Actinopolymorpha cephalotaxi: one gene and its partners. The protein of the gene in region 2 interacts with the protein of the main gene of each other region in a pairwise test. Links are inferred from orthologs where the notes say so. Each region holds a gene or a part of one and is shown on either strand. Other genes may lie near its edges.

Region 1 (4,291 bases), 1.3 Mb from region 2 along the record:
CAAGGGCCACTTCAACCTGATGAGCGGTGTGACCGACTCGATCATGGGTGGTACGCCGTACCAGGACCTCATTCTTCTCCCCGGCGGCATGTACCGCTGGGCGGAGAAGAAGTGGGAGCCCATGCTGGCCGAGAAGTGGGAGTTCGACGCCAAGGCGAAGACGTTCACCTACCACGTCCGGCAGGGCCTTTCGTGGAGTGACGGCAAGCCGATCACCAGCAAGGACGTCGTGACGACGTTCTGGTGCCGGCGGATCATGCGCCAGGTCGAGTGGGACCTGATCGACGACGTGAAGGCCACCGACGGCCAGACCGTGGTCTTCTCGATGAAGAAGCCGTCGACGGTGCTGGAGCGGTACGCCATCCGGCAGGCGATCTTCTCCGACGCGACCTACGGCAAGTTCGCCAAGCGCGCGCAGGACCTGTTCGGCGGCGGCAAGGACCTCGACAGCCCCGAGGGCAAGAAGCTGAACGAGGACCTGCAGGGCTACCGCCCGAAGAACCCCGCCAAGGAGTTCATCAGCAGCGGCCCCTTCACGTTCGACTTCAACAGCATCACCAACGCCCAGCTGACCCTGCTCAAGAAGGACAAGGGCTACGCCACGGACAAGGTGCTGTTCGACCGGATCGTGCTCTACAACGGCGAGGTGCCCACCATCACCCCGCTGGTGCTCGGCAAGCAGGTCGACTACGCCACCCACGGCTTCCCGGTGGCGACCGAGAAGCAGGCGATCAAGAAGGGGATGCGGATCATCCGGCCGCCGGTCTACTCCGGCCCGGCGATCTTCTTCAACCAGGCCAAGCTGCCCGAGTTCCGCGACCCGCGGGTCCGCCAGGCCATCGCGCACGCGATCAACCGCAACGACAACGGCACGTTCGCGCTCGGTGACTCCGGCAAGGGCGTGAAGTTCATGACCGGCTTCTCCGACAACCAGGTGCCGGACTGGCTGACCGACGCCGAGCAGTCCAAGCTCGACAAGTACGAGCTGGACCCGAAGAAGGCGGCCGACCTGCTCACCCAGGCGGGCTGGAAGAAGCAGGGCAGCTCCTGGATGAAGCCGGACGGCAAGCCGGCGTCGTACGAGCTCACCTTCCCGGCGGAGTTCGCCGACTGGTCGGCGGCCGGTGAGAACGCCGCCAAGCAGCTGTCGGCGTTCGGGATCAAGGTCACCGGCCGCGGGGTCACCTTCACCCAGCAGCCGATCGACGTGGACAAGGGCAACTTCGAGCTGGCGATCCAGGGCTGGGGCACCTCCTCCCAGCCGCACCCGCACTTCGCCTTCGTCGCCGACCTGTTCACACACAACATCCCGATCGCCGCCAACCAGGGCGGCAAGGGCATGGGCTTCGAGCTGAAGCAGACCACCAAGGCGTACGGCAAGGTGGACCTCGAGGAGGTCGTGCTGTCCGCGGCTCAGGGTCTGGACGAGGCCGAGCAGAAGCGCAACGTCGCCAAGGCGGCGGTGGTGTTCAACGAGTTGCTGCCGATCGTGCCGCTGTTCGAGCGGTACGGCAACAACCCGTGCCTGGAGGGCGTCCGGGTGGACAAGTGGCCGGCCGACAGCGACCCGCTGCTGCAGAACTCCCCGTACGCCGACAACTTCACCATCATGTTGATGTTGTCCGGCGACCTGAAGCCGGCCGGCAAGTAGGCCCGGTCAGATAGGCCCGGTCAAGTAGGTCTGGTCAGGTAGTCGCGGAGCAGCGAACAGGGAACGGCCCCCGCCCGAGAGGGTGGGGGCCGTTCCCTGTTGTCGCTCCGGCCAGCTGGTGGTCTCGACTCAGCTGGTCGCCTCGACGGAGGCCGGGGTGGAGGAGCCCTTCCGGGCGCCGCGCCACGCGTCCAACAGGGAGATCTTGGCGCCCATCCGCAGGATCGCGCCCTCGTAGATCCGTGCGCCGCTCACCACCAGCGCGGCGATCGCGGCCAGCATCAGCACCAGGGCCAGCCCGATCTCCCACAGCGGTGCGTCACCCCGCGCCATCCGCACCGGCGCGCACAGCGCCGAGAACGGCGGCAGGACCGAGAGCAACCGCGAGATCAGGGAGTCCGGGTTGGAGTTGACGTAGAACGTCGCGAAGAACGACACCATGATGGTCATGCTGGCCGGGGTGATGACGTTCTGCAGCTCCTCCTGGCGCGACACCCGGGCCGCGCTCGCGGCGAACACCGAGCTGTAGAAGCCGTAGCCGAGCACGAACCACAACAACACGAAACCGACCGGGACCAGCAGGTCGGCGGTGACGTTCAGCATGCCGGTGGCGTTGCCCAGCGCGAGGCCGAACGCCGCGATCAGGGCCAGCTGGGCGAACCCGAGGAGCCCGATCCCGAGAATCTTCCCGGCCAGCAGCGCCTTGGTGGAGATCGCGGACAGGATGAGCTCGACCACCCGGCTCGACTTCTCCTCCACGATGCCGAACGCCACCCACATGCAGTAACCGATCAGCTGGCCGTACAGCACGATGCTGCCGATGAACGCGATCTGGCCGCGCTGGTCGGCCTTGGGGTCGGTCGGGTCCAGCGCGTCGACCGCGAGCGGCGCGACCTGCTGGGCCGCCTGGACCGCCGCGGGGTCCAGGCCCGCCTGGCGGAGCCGCTGACCGGCCGCCACGTCGCGGTGTGCGGTCTGGATCGCCGCGCCGATCTGCGGATCCAGCTTGTCCTTGACGATCACCGTGCCGGTGCCGACGTACGCGTCCAGCTTGCCGTCGGTGACGGCGGCGCGGGCCGCGGCCTCGTCGGCGTAGCGGGCGCGTTCGACCGTCACGTCGAGCGCGGTGGCCTGGGTCTTCACCGACGCGGCGAGCTGGTCGGCGTCGGGTCCGGCGTACGCGACCCGGTAGGTGTCGTCACCGCCGAACAGCTTCGGGAGGAACAGGACGACGCCGAGGATCAGCAGCGTGATGACGGTGGAGACCCAGAACGACTTGTCCCGCAGCCGTTCGGTGAGCTCGCGACGGGCCACCGTGCGGGTGGCCTCGACCATGGTCAGTGGGGCGCTCATGCCGGAATCTCCTGGGTGGCCGGGCTGCGGTGGCTGCCGTCGGTGCCGTCGGTGCGGTCGGTGCCATTGGTAGTGGCGGCGCCGGCGGGGGACTGGGGGAGCTCCTCGGAGACGACCTCGCGGAAAAGGTCGACCAGGCTCGGGATGAGCGGCCGGAACTCGTGCACCGGACCGGCGGCGCGGGCGGCGTCGAGCAGGTGCTGCGGGTCGACCGTGGAGGCGAGCTCGACCGTGGTGGCCAGGCTGCCGTCACGCCGGTCCTCGGCGACCACCTCGACGCCCGGAACGCCGGCGGTCCAGCCCGGACCCGCACCGACCGCGACGAGGTAGCGGCGCGGGCGGTTGTGCGTCCGCAGCTCCTCGACCGTGCCGGTGGCCACGATCCGGCCGGCCGCGATGATGCCGACCGCGTCGCAGAGGCGTTCGACCAGATCGAGCTGGTGGGAGGAGAACAGCACCCCCACGCCACGGCGTACGCGCTGGGCGAGGATCTCGGCCAGCGCGTCGACCCCCACCGGGTCCAGGCCGGAGAACGGCTCGTCCAGCACCAGGAACGCCGGGTCGTGGACGAGCGCCGCGGCCAGCTGCACCCGCTGCTGGTTGCCGAGGGAGAGCGCCTCCACCCGGTCACCGCCGCGGTCGGCCAGGCCGAACTCCGCCAGCAGTTCCTCGACCGCGGGTGCGGCGACGTCGGGGGCGGTGCCGCGCAGCCGGGCGAGGTAGACGAGTTGTTCGCGGATGCGCATCTTGGGGTAGAGCCCGCGCTCCTCGGGCATGTACCCGAAGCTTCGCCGGGCGTCGGCGTCGGCGGGACGGCCGTTCCACCGGACCTGCCCGGCGTCCTGTTCCAGGACGCCCATCAGGATGCGCATCGTCGTGGTCTTGCCCGCGCCGTTGGTTCCGACGAAGCCGAACATCTGGCCGGGCCCGACCGACAAGGAGAGATCATCGACGGCGACGCGGTCGCCGTACCGCTTGGTGACACCCACGAGTTCAAGCACCAGGCAAGACTTTCAGGCGTTCGTGGCAAATCAGGTCATCCTCGGGGACGGTTTGTCATCGACCCGGGGTAGGATCCGGGCGCCGCGCATGTCAAACGGCGGGTGAAACCGTGCCTTCGACGACCAGATCGACGACACCTGATCCAGGTGCCTCCGGCCCGGAGCGGGGTAAGGCAGAATCTGCGCCCCGGATCGGGCACAAGTTGAGCCCGCCGAGCGTTAGGTGCTCGATAAGCAGTCCGGACCCGCTGCCCGAGCGCCGCAGACCGAGGGTCCCGTTACACAC
Region 2 (5,623 bases):
TGCTGCTGGGCGACCCGGGCGTAGTAGCGCGCGGTGTTCGCGACGTCCGCCAGCTCCTCGAACGCGTGCTTGCGGGCCTTGCCGGACTCCCACTGGACGAGATCCATGAGGTCGCGCTGACGGTCGAGCACCAGGTCGTGCACCCGCAGCAGCAGGTCGGTGCGCTCGGCCACCGGCACCTGAGCCCACTCCGCCTGCGCCGCGCGGGCCCGGGCGAACGCCTCGGCCACGTCGTCGGTGCTCGACACCGGCACCTGGCCCAGCGGCTTGCCGGTCAGGGGCGAGACGGCGTCCAGGGTCTCCCCCGAGGTGGCGAACACCCGGCCGGTCAGCTCGGCCACCCGGCCGGAGGTGAGTTCCCGCTCAGTCATGGTGCCAGCCTAGGCGGGGGCGGGGCGATCATGGCGCGGATCATGGTGCGGACCGGGCGAGCGGGTGATCAGGGTCACCGCCGGAGTCACCGCCGCCCGCGCCGCGCTCGGCGGCCACCTCCTCGGCGCAGACCCTGGCCAGCGCCTCCACGGCGGTGGCCATCCCGGACAGAACGTCGTCGTCCAGCCGGGCGAACATCCTGCGCTGGTACGCCCGGCGCACCTCGTCCACGTCCCCCAGCAGGGTCCGCCCGGCGTCGGTGAGATCCACCCGCCGGATCCGCCGGTCGTGGCCGTCCTGAATGCGGTGGACCAGGCCGCGTACCTGCAGCCGGTCGACGATCCCGGTGAGCGTGGTGGGCCCCACGCCGAGCGCGTCGGCGAGGTCGTGCGCCGACAGCGCCCCGGACGCGCCGAGAACGAAAAGTGCCCGCAGCTGGGTCATCGTAAGGTCGACCGAGAACAGGTCCGCCCCACACAGTCGCAGCAGGGACTGACGGAAATCGTCCTCGGCCGCCTCGATCCGGGCAATCAGCCCAGCCCTGTCCTCCACGCCGCGTACCCCTTCTCGTCCCTACGGAGGATCTTCTCCGGTAAGACCCTGAAATAGCTCGTCTGACGACGATATTCCGTTCGAGGCGAAGTATTCTCGGCAACGGTCGGAACCGGCCGCCCACCAGCACGTCGCGCCCGCCGGGGCAGCTAGTCCGAGGGGAACCCATGTCCAGACTGGCCAGACTGAGTCTCGCCTACCGGAGCCTCGTCGCCCTGGTCTCGATCGCCATCCTCGGCTTCGGCCTGGTCGCCACCGGCGCACTGAAGCAGGAGCTGATCCCGAGCCTGGAGATCCCCGGCGCCTACATCAGCACCGTCTACCCGGGCGCCTCGCCGGACATCGTCGAACGCGAGGTCACCAAGCCGATCGAGTCCGCCGTCGCCGGCGTCGACGGCCTGGACAAGACCACCTCCACCTCCAGCGACGGCTTCTCCCTCGTACAGGCCGACTTCACCTACGGCACCGACATCGGCCGGGCCGTGCAGAACATCCAGCAGTCGATCAACCGGCTGTCCGGGCAGCTCCCCAACGACGTCCAGCCGACCGTTCAGGCCGGCAGCTTCAACGACCTGCCCGTGGTCCTGCTCGCGGTCAGCTCCGACCAGAGCCAGCAGGACCTCGCCCGCGCACTGGACGACCGGGTGGTTCCGGAGCTGGACAAGCTCACCGACGTACGCCAGGTGACGGTGACCGGGGTGCGCGACCGGCAGGTGTCGGTCACCCTCGACGACAAGAAGTCGGCCGCGCGCGGGGTCACCCTGCAGGGCGTGGTCGGCGCGCTGCAGGCCAACGGCGTCAACGTGCCGGGTGGGCAGTTCGACTCCGGAGATCGCTCGCTGTCGGTGTCCGTGGGGTCGCCGTTCACCTCGGTCGCGGACATCCGCAACCTGCCGGTGCTGCCGGGCGGCGGTGCCGCCGGTGCCGGGGGCTCGGCGGGTGCGGGTGGTTCGGCGGGTGCGGGTGGTTCGGCGGGTGCGGGTGGTGCCGGACAGACCTCCGGTGGGCAGCCGGGTGGCGGCTCCGCGACCGGATCTTCCCGGTCCACCGGGTCCGCCGGGTCCGCGGGTGCGGCCGGTCAGGCGGCCCCGGCCGCGCCGACACCGGTGAAGCTCTCCGACGTCGCCACTGTCAAGGAGACCTTGGCACCGACGAGTTCGATCACCCGCACCAACGGCCGGCCCACGCTCGGCATCGCGGTCACCAAGACCGCCGACGGCAACACCGTCGCCGTCTCCCACGCGGTCCAGGACCGGCTGGACGAGCTGCGCACCTCCATCGGCGGCAACGCCAAGCTGACGGTGGTGTTCGACCAGGCGCCGTTCATCGAGGAGTCCATCGACGGGCTCACGACCGAGGGCGCGATCGGCCTGCTGTTCGCCGTCCTGGTGATCCTGGTCTTTCTGCTGTCGCTGCGGTCGACACTGGTCACCGCCGTCTCCATCCCGTTCTCGCTGCTGGTCGCGATGCTCGGGCTGTACGCCGGCGGCTACTCCCTCAACATCCTCACGCTGGGCGCGCTCACCGTCGCCATCGGCCGCGTGGTCGACGACTCGATCGTCGTACTCGAGAACATCAAACGTCACCTGGCCTACGGCGAGGACAAGCTCCGGGCGATCCTGGACGCCGTACGCGAGGTGGCCGGCGCGGTCACCGCGTCCACGGTGACCACGGTCGGCGTCTTCGCCCCGATCGCCTTCGTGGGCGGCCAGGTCGGCGAGCTGTTCCGGCCGTTCGCCGTCACGGTGAGCATCGCGCTGGCCGCGTCGCTGCTGGTGTCGCTGACGATCATCCCCGTCCTCGCGTACTGGTTCCTGCGCCGCCCGAACGTCGACCCCAGCGACGAGGAGCGAGTGCGGGCCGAGGCGGTGGCGAAGGAACGCCGCAACCCGCTGCAGCGGGCGTACGTCCCGGTGATCAGCTGGACCACCCGGCACAAGGTGGTCACCCTGCTGGTCGGCGTGCTCGTGTTCGCCGGGACGATCGGCGCCGCACCGCTGCTGAAGACCAACTTCCTCGACGACAGCGGGCAGAACACCGTCACCGTCAACCAGGCCATGCCGGTCTCCTCCTCCCTGGCCGCCACCGACACCGCGGCCAAGAAGGTGGAGAAGGTGATCGCCGGCCTGGACGAGGTGGAGTCGTACCAGACGACCGTGGGTACGGCGGAGTTCGGCAGCTTCTCCACCGGCGGCCGGACCAACCAGGCGACGTTCTCCCTCACCACGAAGGATGGCCTCGACCAGACGGTGTTCCGCGACCGGCTGCGCAAGGACCTCGACCGCCTCACCGGGGTGGGGACGGTCACCGTCGAGGGCGCACAGTCCGGTCCGCCCGGCTCCAGCAACCTCGAGGTCGAGGTCACCGCGCCCACCACCGGGGCGCTGCGGACCGCCGCGGCACAGGTGGAGAAGGCCGTCCGCGGTGTCGACGGCGCCTCCGACGTGAGCAACAACCTCAGCTCGGAGCGGCCGACCGTCCAGGTCGAGGTCGACCGGGCGAAGGCGGCCGCGGCCGGGCTGTCCGAGGCCCAGATCGGGCAGGCGGTACGCCAGGCGTTCGAGGGGCAGCAGGCGGGCACCGTCACGTTGGACTCCGAGCAGAGCGACGTGATGCTGTACGCCGGCACGACGCCCAAGGACCTCGCGGCCATGCGCCGGCTGCCGCTGCCCACACCGCTCGGGACCACCGTGCGGCTGGACTCGGTGGCCAAGGTGTCCGAGGTCGCCAAGGCCGCGCAGCTGACCCGGACCGACGGTCAGCGCACCGCCACCATCTCGGCCACCCCGAACACCTCCAACGTGGGCAAGGTGTCCACCGACCTGAAAACCGCCCTGGGCAAGCTGAAGTTGACAGGTGGCGCGAGCTACAAGCTCGGTGGGGTGAGCTCGGAGCAGAGCGACGCGTTCGGCCAGCTCGGGATCGCGATGCTCGCCGCGATCGCGATCGTCTTCCTGGTCATGGTGGCGACCTTCCGCAGCATCGTGCAGCCGCTGATCCTGTTGGTGTCGGTGCCGTTCGCGGCCACCGGCGCGCTCGGGCTGCTGCTGGCGACCGACACCGCGCTCGGCGTACCCGCCCTGATCGGCATGCTGATGCTGGTCGGCATCGTGGTCACCAACGCGATCGTGCTGATCGACCTGATCAACCAGTACCGCGACCGAGGCATGAGTGTGCGGGAGGCGGTGATCGAGGGTGGCCGGCGGCGGCTGCGGCCGATCCTGATGACCGCGCTGGCGACCATCTGCGCCCTGGTGCCGATGTCGCTCGGCCTCACCGGCGGCGGGGTGTTCATCTCCCAGCCGCTGGCGATCGTGGTGATCGGCGGCCTGGTCAGCTCCACCCTGCTGACGCTGGTGCTGGTGCCGACGCTCTACACGCTGGTGGAGGAGTTCAAGGAACGCCGCCGCCGGCGCCGGGGAACCGACACCCGCGAGGGCGAGGGCGACGTGGCGCGGCTGGACGCTACGCCGCGCCGCAACGGCGCCCATGCCAAACAGGCGCGCGAGGAGGAGTACGCCGACGAGGGCGAGTACGCACGTGCCGGTGGACACGCCGGTGGACACGCCGGTGGACACGCCGGTGGACACGCCGGTGGGCACCTCCGCAGCACGCAGGCGGCGGCCCACCACCACGCCGCGCACAGCCACCTGGCCGAGCGTTCGGGTGAGTACGACGGCGAGCACGGCGGCGAGGAAGCGGCCATGCACGCCAACGGCGTTGCGGCGGGTGGCCGAACCGGGAACGGCTCGCCGGCTCCGGCCGGCACCTCCGGAGCGGCAATGGCCGGCGGTGCGTCGGGTGCGGCGGGTGCGGTGGCAGGCAGCGCGGTCACGACGGTGAACGCCGACCGGCCCCCGTCGGCGGACGGTGCCGGACCTGGTGAGCCGGTCCGGGTCCAGGTCGAGGTGATCGTGCGTACGGCTCCCTCCGAGCCGGACAACCGTCCCTCCGCCGACGACCGCTGACCCGGCCCTCCCGGGTGCCGGATTCTTCCGCGGAAGAATCCGGCACCGGTCAGCGCAGGGAGGCGACGCATTCTTCCGCGGAAGAATGCCCGGCCTGGCGGCGCACTGAGGCTCACGGTGCGGTCCGAGGTGGAAGTGTGAAGAGACCGGGTGGCCGGAACCACCGTACGGCTTCACGCTTCCAACTCGGCCCTGGTCCCGGTCGGGAAGTGTGGAGACACTTCGGCTGCCCGACGAGTCCGGCCTGCGGACGAGGCACCAGGCGAACGCAGCACCGCCCCCGACCATCGCTCAGGTCGGGGGCGGCTCGCATGCTTGTGGGGCTCGTGGGTTACTGGACGACGACCTCGATGCGCTGGAACTCCTTGAGGTCGGTGTAGCCCGTGGTCGCCATCGCCCGGCGCAGTGCGCCGACGAGGTTCATGGTGCCGTCGGAACGCCGGGACGGCCCGAAGAGGATCTCCTCCAGCGTGCCGATGGTGCCCACCTCCACCCGGGCTCCCCGCGGCAGTTCGCCGTGGTGTGCCTCCAGGCCCCAGTGGAACCCGTGCCCGGGTGCCTCCTGCGCGCGGGCCAGCGGCGAGCCGAGCATCACCGCGTCCGCCCCGCAGGCGACGGCCTTGGCGAGGTCACCGGACCGGCCGACCGAACCGTCGGCGATCACGTGGACGTAGCGGCCACCGGACTCGTCGAGGTAGTCGCGGCGGGCCGCGGCGACGTCGGCCACCGCG
Region 3 (4,212 bases), 2.8 Mb from region 2 along the record:
AGTCGACGAACCGGCTGAAGTAGTGGGTGGACAGCTGGCGCGCGCGGTAGGCGGGCTCGCCGAGCTCGACCAGCGCATCCCGGCGTTCGGCCGGAGTGAGGTCGGCGAGGTGGCGGGGCGGCCGGCCGCGGCGCGGCGGGGCGAAGACGAGATCAACAGGAGCAGCCATGACGGATCCCAGTGTCACACAGCACGCCAACCGGGCCCGAGTCCCTCACTCCCCCGCCGGTGGCCCCTCCTGGTGGAGATAGGCCTGGAACGCCGTCGCCACGTCCCGCAGATAGCTCAGGATGATCTCGCGTTCCTCCGGGGAGCGCTCCGCGGTGACCGCGGACACCAGGTCCAGCAGCGGAAGCAGTTCCCGCATCACGTCGCGCATCCCGGACTCGGTGACCGAGAGCACCTGCCGGCGCCGGTCGCCAGGATGAGGGGTACGCCGGACGTGCCCGTCGGCGACCAGGCGGTTGACGGTCTGGGTGGCCGCGGCGGAGGTGATCCCGAGCCGGCGGGACAGCTCGACCGGGCCGAGGCCGGCGCCGCCGGTCTCCTTCGCCCGCAGGTGCGTCTGGCCCTGCGCGGCGATCACGTGCTCGACCGCCTCCACGTCGGTGAGGGGCATCCCGAGGCGCCGCGCCAGCGCGCCCCGGACGAGGAGGTTCAGGTCGAGCACGTCCCGGAGGGCCAGCGAGAGGTCGTCGCGGGGCCGGTCGGGGCGCGACTGGTCCTCGGCGTCACCCGAGCGGCCGGGCGCGTCAGGCCGATCGGGCGCTCCGGGCGCGTCAGGCCGGCCGGCCTGGCCGGTGTGCGGTTGCCCCATGGAGCCAAGTCTGACATGGTTGAGCGGTCGCTAAGTAACTTAGCGATCAATGGGAGCCGGCCCACCTCCAGGGGTGACCGGGCGAGCACGACCGTGAGGGCACCTTGTCTCGAACCGACCGTGGATCCGGCGCGCACCAGGACACCGCTGCCGCTGCCGCCGCCACCAGCCGACAGCGCACCACCCGCGACGGGCACGGCGAGCGTGACAACCACGAGAACCGGCACGGCCACCACGGCGAGCACTCGCGGACGCCGGCCCGACGGCGCGCACCGCTCCCCGTCCTGGTTCTCCTGCTCACCCTCGCCGGGCTCGGGGCGGCGTTCACCCTCGGCCCGTCCGACGCCACCACCACCGACACCGCGGGATCGGGGCTGCCCGAGGACTCCCAGTCGGCGAAGGTCGCCAAGATCGTCGACGGCCTGCCGTCCGGCGCGGTGGCACCGGCGATCGTCGTCTACAGCCACTCCGACGGCACTTCGCTCACCGGTCAGGACCGCACCCGGATCCAGCGGGCCGCCCAGGACCTGGGCAAGCTCGGCCTGGGCGGCCGGCCGGCCAAGCCGCAGTTCGACCCCAAGGGGAAGCTCGCCACCGTCGCCGTACCCCTCTCCACCGAGCTCGGGACCGAGCAGACGTCGGCGAAGATCACCGCGATCCGCAGCACCGCGTCGGAGGACCTGACCGAGCCGCTGCGCGCTCAGGTGACCGGCGCGCCCGCGTTCACCACCGACCTGGCCAAGGTCTTCGACGGCGCCGACACCAGGCTGCTGCTGGTCACCGCCGCCGTGGTGGCGGTCCTGCTGCTGATCACCTACCGCAGTCCGGTGCTGTGGCTGGTGCCGCTGATGGTGGTCGGCGCCGGCGACCGGCTGGCGACCGTCCTGGTCGGGATCCTCGCCCCCATCGCGAACGTGCAGGTCGACGCGTCCACCGGCGGCATCCTGTCGGTGCTGGTGTTCGGCGCGGGCACCAACTACGCCCTGCTGCTGGTCTCCCGCTACCGCGACGAACTCCACCGGCACGAGGACCGGTTCGCCGCCATGGGCCGCGCACTGCGGGCCACCGCGCCCGCCGTCCTGGCCAGCGGCACCACCGTCACGCTCAGCCTGCTCACCCTCCTGGCCGCCGAGCTCACCGGCAACCGCGGCCTCGGGTTCGCCGGTGCGGTCGGCATCGTGACGGCGATGTTCTTCGGCCTGGTCGTCCTGCCGGCCGCGCTGGTGCTGCCCGGCCGCTGGCTGTTCTGGCCGCTGGTCCCCCGCGCCGGTTCCCCGGCGGCCGCGGAACGCGACGGCGGCTGGGCCAGGCTGGGCCGGCTGGTCGCGCGCCGGCCGAGCATGGTGGCGGTCGGGGGCGTACTCGTCCTGGTCGCGCTGGCCTCCGGCGTTCTCGGCGTACAGACCGGGCTCTCCCAGGCGGAGTCGTTCCGCAAGACCCCTGAGGCGGTGCTCGGCCAGCGAACGCTGCAGTCGGTGCTGCCCGCCGGCGCCGTCGAACCCCTCACCGTGATCTCCCGCGCCGGGACCGGGCCGCAGGTCCGCGACGCCGCCGCGGGCGTTCCGGGGGTCGCCGACGCCACCGAGGCCGACCGGACCGCGAAGTACGCCAGTACGACCGTCGTCCTGAAGGCGGGCGCCGGCACCGCGGAGTCCGACGCCACCATCGAACGGCTGCGGGACCGGCTGGCCGGGATCGACGGCGCGAACGCGCTGGTCGGCGGGCAGACCGCGGGCACCTACGACGTCGCCCAGGCCACCGCGCGCGACACCCGGGTGGTGGTGCCGCTCGTCCTGGCCATCGTGTTCACCGTGCTGGTGATCCTGCTCCGCGCCCTGGTCGCGCCGATCCTGCTGGTGCTCACCGTGGTCGCGTCGTACTTCGCCTCGCTGGGAGCGAGCTGGTACATCTTCCGCACGGTGTACGACTTCCCGGCGCTGGACGTCGGCGTACCCCTGCTGTCGTTCCTCTTCCTGGTGGCGCTGGGCGTGGACTACAACATCTTCCTCATCGCCCGGACCCGGGAGGAGACCGTCGGCGGGCACGACACCCGCCGGGCCGTCCTGCGGGCACTCGCCGTCACCGGCGGTGTGATCACCAGCGCGGGCATCCTGCTGGCCGCGGTCTTCGCGGTGCTCGGGGTACTGCCGCTGATCACGCTCACCCAGATCGGCGTGGTGGTCGGCGTCGGCGTACTCCTCGACACCCTGCTGGTGCGGACGGTGCTCGTACCTGCCCTGGTGCTGCTGACCGGGCGGCGATTCTGGTGGCCGGGGCGTCCCGAGGTCGCCCACCGCGAGGCGCACCGGGCCTGAGGTGCGGAAAGGCCGGGCAAGGAGCGTCCGGCTGAATTCCGGGCCCGATACCAGCCGAGAATTCGGGCCGGGCCATTCCAGCGAATTCAATAACGGAACTGAATTTCGGAAATGAGTTCTCGGACGAGAGCTCCCGACCGATCCGCCCTGACGTCTGCGGACGTTGCGGGAATTCGCAGGCGGCACCCTCCACGGTCACCGGGTGTCATTTCGTACGGCGGTACGGAGTTTCGGCTCGGCGCCGTGACGGGTGGACGAATCCGTGCGGGCCCCCCGCCGCGCCGACCGCGCGGGATACGCTCCGGCGGAGGACCTGGCGGCAGGAGCGGGCGGCAGGAGGAGGCGGCGCCGATGCGGCTGACCGGTGAGGAGGCGCGACGGCGGTTCGCGGCGAGCCGTACCGCCGCACTGGCCATGGTGGACGGGGACAACCGGCCCCACGTGGTGGTGGTGACGTTCGCCGTGGCCGGCGACCTGGTTCTCACAGCCGTCGACCACAAGCCGAAGACGACGCAGCGCCTGCACCGACTTCGCCTGGTGACGGAGAATCCGCACGTGTCACTGCTCGCCGACCATTACGACGACGGCGACTGGAGCCGGCTGTGGTGGGCACGGGCCGAGGGCCGGGCCGAGGTGGTGACCGAAGCGGCCGAACGCGCCGAGCCGGTCCGGCTGCTGAGCGGGAAGTACGCGCAGTACGCCGAGACGCCGCCGGCCGGCCCGGTGATCAGAGTCCACGTCGAGCGCTGGACCGGCTGGGCGTACACCGAATGAGCCGGCGCCGACTTCCGCAGCGGTGATATCAGTGATATCGGTGCTATCGGTGTCGCTGCGGGATTTCCGGTCCACGTTCGAATTGCCGTGAACGGACCGCCGGAATTCGTTCTTTCCGCCGGACGCAGAATTCGTGTTACGCCGGGCAGAGAATTCGTGTGGCGCACCTTACCAGCGACCACCGACAGCCTGATTTTCCCAAGAATCCCCTTGGCGGACAGCCCAGGTTTCGTGCTAGAAAGTCCTGGTCTCACGCGCGGCGCCGGCACCGGACACGATCGTGCGACCCCCCACCCCGTTGTTCGT

Evidence for each region.
Region 1: the proteins of FHR37_RS17565 (region 2) and FHR37_RS12125 interact in binary tests that used the Bacillus subtilis proteins (3 or more experiments, as listed by UniProt). The link is inferred for Actinopolymorpha cephalotaxi from one-to-one orthologs.
Region 3: the proteins of FHR37_RS17565 (region 2) and FHR37_RS05580 interact in binary tests that used the Bacillus subtilis proteins (3 or more experiments, as listed by UniProt). The link is inferred for Actinopolymorpha cephalotaxi from one-to-one orthologs.

Annotation. Positions count from the first base shown.
Region 1 is NZ_JACBZA010000001.1:2,703,066-2,707,356, reverse strand. What follows is about bases 893-3,892. They hold FHR37_RS12125 (ABC transporter permease), read right to left. Parts: upstream 3,005-3,892; coding sequence 1,781-3,004; downstream 893-1,780. Other genes in these bases: FHR37_RS12120 (ABC transporter ATP-binding protein), read right to left, coding at 3,001-3,892; FHR37_RS12130 (ABC transporter substrate-binding protein), read left to right, coding at 893-1,651. Outside these bases: more of FHR37_RS12130, read left to right, coding at 1-892; more of FHR37_RS12120, read right to left, coding at 3,893-4,005.
Region 2 is NZ_JACBZA010000001.1:3,992,978-3,998,600, forward strand. What follows is about bases 761-5,092. They hold FHR37_RS17565 (efflux RND transporter permease subunit), read left to right. Parts: upstream 761-1,091; coding sequence 1,092-4,892; downstream 4,893-5,092. Other genes in these bases: FHR37_RS33465 (MarR family winged helix-turn-helix transcriptional regulator), read right to left, coding at 761-924. Also shown: FHR37_RS17555 (succinic semialdehyde dehydrogenase), read right to left, coding at 1-371; more of FHR37_RS33465, read right to left, coding at 412-760; FHR37_RS17570 (GuaB3 family IMP dehydrogenase-related protein), read right to left, coding at 5,224-5,623. UniProt on the Bacillus subtilis protein: Required for self-resistance to surfactin, an antimicrobial lipopeptide surfactant produced by B.subtilis. Also required for swarming motility.
Region 3 is NZ_JACBZA010000001.1:1,222,685-1,226,896, reverse strand. What follows is about bases 606-3,526. They hold FHR37_RS05580 (MMPL family transporter), read left to right. Parts: upstream 606-921; coding sequence 922-3,132; downstream 3,133-3,526. Other genes in these bases: FHR37_RS05575 (TIGR03668 family PPOX class F420-dependent oxidoreductase), read left to right, coding at 3,484-3,526; FHR37_RS05585 (MarR family winged helix-turn-helix transcriptional regulator), read right to left, coding at 606-817. Also shown: 23S rRNA (adenine(2503)-C(2))-methyltransferase RlmN, read right to left, coding at 1-169; more of FHR37_RS05585, read right to left, coding at 215-605; more of FHR37_RS05575, read left to right, coding at 3,527-3,906.